DNA from 3 places in the Psychroflexus sp. S27 genome. Region 2 is predicted to be linked to each of the others. Evidence: riboswitches for the same ligand, from Rfam matches in the RefSeq annotation. Region 2 holds a riboswitch; each other region holds the start of a gene.

Region 1 (3,285 bases), on a different contig from region 2:
GCAGCAAATAAAAGACTCATCAAAATTAGAAGGAAGCATAATCTCAGAACATAAATTACTCGCGTTAATACGCATATTATGATCTTTGTAAACCTGAGGTTTATTCCGGTTTACATTATCCGAAAATAAAATATAGGGTATACCTTTTTGTTGTCTTGCTTCCAAAACTTTTGCCCAGAGTTTGCGTTTATCCATGTCGCCATCTATCATTTCTTGCATCCAATAATCAGGCACACAAACGCCAAAGAACAAATTTTGTAGTGCATTCCCAATATCTTTTATTTGCAAAAACTCCTCAATATCAGGATGGTCAATATCTAGATAAGCAGCAAAAGCGCCACGTCTCACGCCGCCTTGCGAAATTGTGTCCATGGCAGTATCAAACAATTTCATAAAAGAAACCGCGCCGCTACTTTGGCCGTTGTCAGTAACAGCAGTTCCTCTTCCCCTTAACTCGCCAAAATAGCCAGAAGTGCCACCACCAATTTTAGTTTGCATAATTACTTCACCTAATTTGTGCGTGATTCCTTCAATATAATCAGGAACATGAACATTAAAGCAAGAAATGGGCAAACCTCTTTCAGTTCCCATATTTGCCCAAATCGGTGAACTTAAGCTCATCCACCCATTGTCGATAATCTCAATAAATTTTTCTTTTAGTTCAGGCCTAAAGAGTTGCTTGCTCGCTGCTGTAGCAATACGATCAATCGCTCCTTTTACACTTTCTCCTTTTAGTAAATAACCTCTATTTAAAATTTGCTCACTTTCATCGTTAAGCCACCATGGTTCACTCATAAGACATTGGTTTTTTTGTTGTTTTTATCTAAAGCCACAAAAGTGAAAACACCTGAAATGGATTTCTTTTGTGGGGTATTTTCATACATTTCTTCTTGAAATAAATCGACTTTCACCTTTAAGCTGGTGTTGCCAATTTCAGCAACTTCTGCTGCTAATTCAATAATCGTCCCGGCTGGGATAGGTTCATTAAAGTCAATCTGATCTGATGAGATTGTCACGACTTTCTTTCGGCTAAAACGCGTTGCCGTAATAAAGGCGACCTCATCCATCAAATTCATTGCTGTCCCTCCAAATAAAGTATCGTAATGATTGGTTGTGTTCGGAAAAACAACTTTAAAAATACTTGTACGCGATTGTGCTATTCTATTGGTAATCTCTGATGTCATCTCTCTATATTTAGAATAAATCTTCAGCATGAATACTTTTATCATGCTTTGTGTAAGCTGTTGGTCTTTTAGCAAAAAAGTCATCTAGTTCATTTGCAAAAACCTCTTCATCAAACCATTGCATAGGCTTGTATTGAACTTGAGAAATGTTGAATAATTTCGGGATACCAATTTTTTGTAGTGAGTCATCTACACGGTATTTCATGAAGTTGAGCATGTCATTCTTTGTAAAGAAATCCAGCTCTCCTTTCTCATAAATCCAATCTAGAAGTTGAGATTCGTAGTGAATGTATTTTTCAACATCTTGAGCCATTTTGGATTTAATTTTTTCGTCTAAAAATCCTTCTTCATTTATTTTATTTATTAAGTAAATACCGGCATCAGCATGATTTTGCTCATCAATAGATGTCCAAGCGATGATGTTAGAAGTGTTTTTTAGATAGCCTTTGAATCTTGTAAATGACAAGATATTTGCAAATTGTGAGAACAAGGAAGAGTTTTCAATCACAATAGTGAAAAATAGAAGTTTTGAGATAATGTCAGCATTGTTTAAAAGACTATTTTCAGTCAGCTCTATTTTTTCTTTAAACACTGGGATGTCAACAAGATTTTCAAAATCTTTTTGATAACCTAAAACCTCAATTAATCTGGCATAAGCTTCCCCGTGTCTAACTTCACATTCTGCAAAAGTAGCACCAAGATTATTAAATTCAGGTTTAGGGAAATGCCTGTACAAACCGCCCCAAAAGAGTTTGACACCAATTTCTACCTGAGCGATACTGAGTAAACTGCGTTTAACGATTTCTTGTTCTGTTTCAGAGAGATTAGATTTAAAATCTTGAATATCTGCTGTAAAGTCAATCTCTTTATGAACCCAAAAAGATGAATTCATACTTTCCACGAAGTCCATTACTTCGGGGTACTCAAAAGGTTTGTAATTTAAGCGTTTGTCAAAAATGCCCATTGTATTTAAATTTTATAAGTTTAACAATGGCACAAAAAAGGAAGAGAAAAAGGTATGAATAGCCTATTTCTGAACTTCGTTTTTTATGCGAAAACAAAATTCAAAACCAATTTGGCAGGTAATCTGGCTTACGATAATTTATCGCTTACAGTTGCGCAACAGCTTGGGATTTACACCCAATTCCCCTGTTTTCTGCCTTAAAATCAAGACAGCCAAAAAGGTATTTGCGACGAATTTATAAAACAAAATTGAATTAATGGCTATTGATTGAATCAAATTATTGAACTGAAAATTGAGAAGATAGCTCTAAAGCAATTGATGTATTCTTGAATATTTATAAAGATAATGAGGGCTAAAGCATCGGTATTTAAGTATTCAAGATTGCGTTTGTGTAATGCTAAAAGTGGAGAAATAAACCTCTAAAAAGCTATCTTATTGGAGTTTATGTTTAGACTTTAGAGCTTGTTAGCATGCATCATTATTGAGATGTAAATTTTTGATTTTATGAAAATTAGAAAAAATAGATAAAAGTGAGTAGATTATTTTATAATCTTACTCTGCCTATTGGTTGTTAATACTAGCCTTACAGTTAGAAATTGACAAAGAAAGTTATCTCTTAGCTAAAATGCTTTTTTAAATAAAAGTTAAATACTTCTCTATAACTAACTAATCGTTTAGATTTGCGGTGTAATTAGAAATAATGGCAAGAAAAAAAGGATATAACGAAGAGGCAGTTGTTGAAAAAGCTATGAACGTATTCTGGCAAAATGGCTATGAGGCAACCTCGATGCAAATGCTTGAAAAAGAAATGGGCATCAATAAGTTCTCTATATATTCAAGTTTTGGAAGTAAGCACGGATTGTTTTTAGAAAGCATAAAATGCTACAATGCCAAGACAAAAATTATTTTTGAAAAATTAGAGAAATCTTCAAATGGCATTGAAGGCATTAAACAATTTTTTTATGATTCAATTAATGTCCGCGAAGAAATAGGAAATGGGAAAGGCTGCCTGGTGACCAATACTTACTATGAGTTTTCTGAGAGCGATGATCAGTTAATAAAAGATCAGATGAAAAAGTTTATGGAAAACATCAAAAAAATCTTTATTGAAAAAATATCTGCAGATTCCAGCAAAGA
Region 2 (3,285 bases):
GACAAAGTTCCGACAGTCTCAACTGCAACATCATCAGGTGTGTCCTTAAATTCAAAATAAGCATCTTTCACCGTTTCCATTCTGTCAAAATCTATGGTTTTAAATGGTGATTTTGCAGCTTGTTTTTTAATGAAATCAGATAAAGCGATATAATCTTTTTTGGATTTTACACTCGAAGCAATTTTCTGGATACGCGAAAGATTATCTGAAGTTGCTGACTTAATAATTTGTAGTTGCTGCTCATTTAAATTTTCATTTTTATAAGTTTTAAAAAAGTTATCAGCTTTTAAAGTATATGTCCAAACATCAACCATAGACACTTGTGGTGATGGCTGAAAACCAAATTTCTTAAGTTGTTTGGCAGTGTTTATTTGCCAACTTAAAAGTAATTGTTGAACCTTTTGATTAGGTTTACTTTTAAGAATACTGTCAGAAGCATTTTGAGTAACATTCATCGCATGCCCTACAAATTCATGCGTGAGTAAACGCGTATTGAGATCGATAACCTCAAGAGGTTTTTGTTCACTTTCTATTCGAACTAAAGAGCATGAATTTAGAAAAAAAACAACACCTATAATGCTAAAAAGCTTTGCAAAAACTAAACACTTACTATTGAACATTTAATTAATTTAAGAGGTTTACCTTCAATTTAGTTAAAATTCTCAATTAAAACGTAGCCTAAACCTTGAAATAATATCGATTAATTGAAAAACTAAAGTCTATTCTTTTATTGGAAAAATATTAAATCTTAATAATTTGAATTTGTAAAATTATACTATCTCATACTCAAAGTTTCACTTTTAAGTTTTTGATAAGAATTTATTTTAGATATTAAATTCATCATATTTATTATATATTTGCAGTAAGGTTGAACGATTGTTCATGAATAGGGAATCAAGTGAGATGATATCAAATCTTGAGCTGTACCCGCAACTGTAAGCTTTTTAAAAATTATTGTATAAAAAACCACTGGATTATTCTGGGAAGGTTTACAATAACAAGCAAGCCAGGAGACCTGCCTTTAGAATGAAAAATAAACTTTCGGGAATAAAGGTTTACAAAGAGTCTTCACTTGCATTTAATAGAATGCAAAATTCTTTTGTAACTCAAATTCCATAAAGTTTCGGGAGTTAAACTTTTAAATTTATATAGTTATGAGAAGAATTACTTTTTTATTATTTGTGTTTTTGACCCAATTTGTTTTCGCACAATTTACATCAGAGGATGTTAAATTTTATGTCGGTGACGGCGATCAAACAGCCTATATGGTCATCGACTTTAAAGATGGAACTGATGACCGTTCTTACGCTTGGGGCTTTAAATATAACGCTAGTGAAAATCCTACTTTTCAAGATATTTTAGAAACAATTGAAATGGAAGAACCTGCTTTCCAAATTGACCAAGCCGGTGGTTTTCTCAATGACATCATTTACAACAACCACAGCGGATTAAGCGGTGACCCGGATTGGTGGAGTACGTGGAGTGGAAGCTCAATAGCAATGTTTGAAATGAATGGCGGAATTGGCGAAGTTGTTGAAAACGGCATGTGGTATGGCTGTTCTTATGGTTTTTCAAATCCTGAGGCTGAAGCGCCAATCACGCCTATCCCTGCTTACAGCTCATCATGGTTGAACCATGATGATATTGAAAATTGGATTGGCACTGGGAGCAACCGAAGTTTAGTGATTGTTGATTTTGGAACTTCAACTGATAGCGTTGAAGATTCATTTGTTTTTGGCATTCAATATGATGGAAGCCTAACTGCTGAAGAAGCTTTGAGTATAATTGAAAACAACACAAACTACTTCAATTATACATTTGATAGCGAAGAGGTTACAGATGTACAACTCGACATTCATTCTGGACAAAATTCAGCTGAAAACCAATGGAAGTATTACACAGGAACAAATTTATCAAACTGGCAAACAGCTACAGATTTTAATCAAATACAGTTATCAAATAACTCTTGGTTAGGATTAAGTTTTTCTGAAAGAAGACCTTATATCCCTCAAGAAGCAGAAACGGTACTCAAATCGACAAAGTTTTCTGCTGATGATTTCATGGTTTATCCAAACCCTGTAGCATCAAATATTAAAATACAAACTGAGAAAGAGGTTACAGCTGTCAATATATATAATGCGGCAGGTCAACTTGTTTTAAGCTCAAAAATGAAAAACATCGACCTGACTCATTTGCAATCTGGATTTTATCAGATTCACATCAGTACAAATGAAGGTGTTGCGATTAAAAAATTAATTAAGAAATAGTATTTCAAATTTCAAAATAAATGAAGCTCTTAAGAATTGAATCTTAAGAGCTTTTTTGATAAAAGAAGTCCCAAGTATTGATTTAACACCTGAGACGTTCTCGCGAACAAATAAATCCTTTTAGTAATCTATACTTCATTAAGCTCAATCCAATTTTTTTAAAATGAAAATCAAAGGCTCAAAACCTGGTCTTGCTCTATCTCGATTTCTTCTGCTGCCATCAGGTATTTCTTCTAACTTTAAAGTCGTTGCATCAATTTGCATAATTCTGAATTTTGTGATAGGCGGAAAAGGACGATCTTGATAAGAATGGCTTTCAGCCAAATCAACAGTCAAAATCTTGCCATTTACTTGATAATGACCAATGAAGTACTCATAAATCATACAACTTTCATCGTACCATCTCAATTTCATTTTATGGTCTGAAGAAAAGCCTAAGCGATCACCCTCTTTGTGACATATATTTTGATAAGGTTCAAGCTGACTGTTAGATTGTTTATTTAAAAAACCTGCTTCTTCAAACGTCCAATTCCCCCAAAGACTATTTGGTAAGGGTTGTTGAAGTGTTATGCAACTCTCCAACATCATGCAAACAATTATCAATAAAATTGTATTCCCTAATTTTAAAGTTTTCATTCGCTTATATTTTGCGTGTTTAGAAACAAGTTTTTTTTGTGATTCCGTAAAAGTTACACTCTATTAATCACCAGTTTTGCCAGCTTTTTAGCTTTATCTATCATAGCTTTTGTATCATTAGGTTTATCTTTTCCTGGCATGACCATCACGGAATGAGAAACGTAAAAGATAAATCCATCGCTGGATACGCGAAGTTGTCCACCACCAAGATTACTCCAAGTAGCTTTATCGCCTACTCCAGAAACTTTTTGTAACTCACGATTTTTATAGACCGTTGAATTTTGGTTTTTCCAAATTTTATCGATTTGACTATTAGTTCGCTTTTTCCCTTTTGCAAAATTCAATAAAACGGTATATCGCTCAAATTTTTTGCCTGTCGCTT
Region 3 (3,285 bases), on a different contig from region 2:
GTTGACTGCTTCAAAAATAGAATTCTCAACTGTCATTAAATCAGCATCAATAAAAGAAACCGACGCGTTAGGCGATCCAAAATTTCCTTCATTCGCAACGATGTAACCTAAGTCAAAATCACCTTGTGGAAGTTCAGGAGTGACGCCTCCATCATCATCACTACTACATGATGCAAAAAAGAATCCGATTGTCAATGCCAATAAAAGTGGCTTCAAAAAATTGTGTTTCATTTGTTTATAAATTTAGGGTTAAAAAAAATTCGAAATTAATTCCTGGCATTGGTTTGTAAATCATGTTTTGGTAGCTTCTGTCAGTCGCATTTTTCACACGAGCGCCAAGACCGTACATTTGATTGTTTCCAAATTGGTATTGTGCAGAAGCGTTAACCAAAATATAATCATCAACCCGAGTTTTTGATTTGTTGTTAGATTGTGTATAAACTTTGCCATTATACATCGCACTGACATCAGCATGCCAATTTTTGTAATCATAATCAAATCCAGCGGTGACTTTATGGTAAGGCACATAAATTAACTGGTAGCCAGTTTCTTTATTTTCTGATTTTGTATAAGCGTAAAGCATTTTTGCTTTCAATTTATTTCCATCCCAATTAAACTGATATGAAGCATTCGCTTCAATTCCTTTTGAGGAAACTTTATCAGTATTGACCGGCTCCCACAATTCACCTTGTGTAGGCAACCAACGAATCATATCTTCCAATTCAATTTGATAATACGTCAAACCGAATTCAAAAGATTTTAATTTAAAAATATAGCTGATTTCACCTTGTAAAGAAGTTTCAGGTTTCAAACTTAAATTGCCTGAACCTGGCCAATACAAGTCATTAAATGTTGGAATACGATAATTTTTAGAAAAATTTAATCTTACTTCATGTTGAGAACTAAAACTGTAATTTGTACCAAAATTATATAGAAAAGGCGCATCAAAATCATCAACAAAATTCTGATTCAAATGCACTTGGTAAACCCAATTTGGCGTGAGATGATGTTTCAAAAAAAGTTGCGCTTCAGTTGTGTTTCTTGAAGCATCACGTATTTCTATGCCATCAGCCCAAGTATATTGATAATCTATTTCGGCTTCTAAATAAATATTTTTCTTGACTTTATAACCCAAACTTGTTTTATTGATGATGGTTTCCGCTCGACCATAAGTCGAACTTTCATCATTATCTAGTTCAGGAAAATAAGTGTATTTCTCATTGAGATAAGCAGCACGTGATTTCAATTTTAATTTTCGCCAAGAAGATTCCCACAACAATTGAGATTTGATGTTTTGATCCTGATATTTTGTTCTTGATTGCGTTTCTTCTAAAATTGAAAAATGTCTTTCACCATCATATATTTCTGAGTAAAAACTCAATTTATGTTGCGGTTTAAAACGGTAAGCTGCGTTTGCTGTCACCGATAAATGATGCATTTGTCCATTATCGTTAAACCCTTTTTGATCAGGAAAATCATAATCATTAGCTGAATCAAAATAATTCGCACCTAAATGAAAACTGAATTTCTCATCAGAAAATTTATAATCAATAGCATTATTGTAGGTTTCAAAACTTCCGTAACTTGATAAAAGCTGAAATTGATGTCCTTTTTTAAAATCCAATGAATTATTAAGAGCCACAGTTCCGCCGATAGCGCCAGAGCCAAATTGCGAGCTTCCTCCACCCGATCTCACATCAATTGAAGAGTAATTATAAGGTGAAATTGTATTAAAATCAACTTGCCCTAAAAATTGTGAATTCACATTAATCCCATTCCATAAAACGGCAGTTTGTTGTGCTGTTGTTCCTCTGAAACTTGGTGAGGACACCATGCCAAGACCGTTTTCTTTGAAAAAAATTGGTGTTTCAAAACTTAAAACATCAGTTAATTGCGGACGGTATTTTCTGATTTGATCTTGCTCAATATTCAAAACACTTTGCCCTACAGATTTCTGAATCAGGCGCAAAGGTTTCAGTACAACTGTATCTAATTGTTGTCTTTCTTTCTGTTGCGCATTTCCTAAAAACGCAAATAAACCAAATAATAGAAGTAACTGTCTTTTTATCATCATTTTTGTTTATCCCGAACAAATTCATATTAAATTTCTGAAAAAAGGCAGGTCTCCTGGCTTGCGTCTTTGTCATCACCTTCCCGTAAAAAACAGTGGTTGAAGTATTGACAAAGCATTTATCTTAATGATAAATTTAGCTTACAGTTGCGGGAACAGCTTTCGCTTTAAACGAAATTCCCTTTTAATCTTTAACATATCAGAAATATGTCAAGAACCATTTTCGCGGACAAAACTAAACATTTAAAACTTCCTAAAGTCTATAAATTTAATTAATCTTACTTTTGCTGAAAATTCTATTATTTTGAAAAAACATTTTCTCACATTTATACTCATTAGCGTTTTTTTATTCTCCTGTCAAAATAAAAAACCTGATAAAGTTCAAGAAAAATCAACATCACAACAAACCAAAGTTGATATCAACATTGATTATGCAACAGGTTTTGAAGTGGAATCTTATGAAAATTACGATGTTTTAAAAGTTAAAAATTCATGGCCAAATAGTGATCAAACCTTCACTTATGTCATCACAAAAAAAGAAGTTGATTTACCCAAAGATTTAAATTATACACATCGCATCAATTTACCGATTGAGAGAAGCATTGTCTCTTCGACAACACATATTCCATCATTAATCGACTTGAATGTTCTCTCTACTTTAGTCGCATTTCCTGAGCCTGACTACATCTCGTCTGCTGAAGCTAGAGAATATATTAATGACAATAAAGTTTTAAACATCGGTCAAAATCAACAACTCAATACTGAATTGACGATTTCTTCTCAAGCTGATGTTTTTGTCGGATTCAGTATGAATGGAAAAAACAAAGCTTACGGTCTTATTGAAAAATCTGGAATTCCGATTGTTTACAACGGTGATTGGGTTGAAAAAACACCTTTAGGCAAAGCAGAATGGATTAAATTTTTTGGTGTTCTTTTCGGAAAAAAAGATGAAGCTCTCAAAGCATTTGAATCCGTTGAGAGAAGCTATAATGAAATGAAATTACTTGCTCAAAAAGCTAAAAATAAGCCAACAGTTCTTTCTGGAAGCTTATACAGAGATGTTTGGTATTTACCTGGCGGCGCAAGTTGGCAAGCCATGTTTTTTAATGATGCTAACACAAATTATATTTATGCAGATAACGATGAAACAGGCAGTCTTAGTTTATCTTTTGAAAGTGTTTTAAATAAAGCTCAAGATGCTGATATTTGGATTT

Evidence for each region. Region 2 has a riboswitch for cobalamin ahead of CAP47_RS07340 (T9SS type A sorting domain-containing protein). Riboswitches for the same ligand answer to the same signal wherever they lie in the genome.
Region 1: another riboswitch for cobalamin. It lies ahead of CAP47_RS09205 (ribonucleotide-diphosphate reductase subunit beta); the one in region 2 lies ahead of CAP47_RS07340 (T9SS type A sorting domain-containing protein).
Region 3: another riboswitch for cobalamin. It lies ahead of CAP47_RS02750 (TonB-dependent receptor plug domain-containing protein); the one in region 2 lies ahead of CAP47_RS07340 (T9SS type A sorting domain-containing protein).

What each region holds. Positions count from the first base shown of each region.
Region 1 covers NZ_NEXQ01000024.1:310,499-313,783, forward strand. The annotation lists gene CAP47_RS09195 (ribonucleoside-diphosphate reductase subunit alpha) at 1-795, opposite strand, end outside; gene CAP47_RS09200 (acyl-CoA thioesterase) at 792-1,184, opposite strand; gene CAP47_RS09205 (ribonucleotide-diphosphate reductase subunit beta) at 1,195-2,148, opposite strand; cobalamin riboswitch at 2,244-2,380, opposite strand; gene CAP47_RS09210 (TetR/AcrR family transcriptional regulator) at 2,849-3,285, shown strand, end outside.
Region 2 covers NZ_NEXQ01000023.1:219,012-222,296, reverse strand. The annotation lists gene CAP47_RS07345 (hypothetical protein) at 1-620, opposite strand, end outside; cobalamin riboswitch at 849-1,038, shown strand; gene CAP47_RS07340 (T9SS type A sorting domain-containing protein) at 1,155-2,267, shown strand; gene CAP47_RS07335 (hypothetical protein) at 2,412-2,903, opposite strand; gene CAP47_RS07330 (hypothetical protein) at 2,957-3,285, opposite strand, start outside.
Region 3 covers NZ_NEXQ01000019.1:11,577-14,861, reverse strand. The annotation lists gene CAP47_RS02755 (YncE family protein) at 1-231, opposite strand, end outside; gene CAP47_RS02750 (TonB-dependent receptor plug domain-containing protein) at 236-2,071, opposite strand; cobalamin riboswitch at 2,100-2,308, opposite strand; gene CAP47_RS02745 (ABC transporter substrate-binding protein) at 2,376-3,285, shown strand, end outside.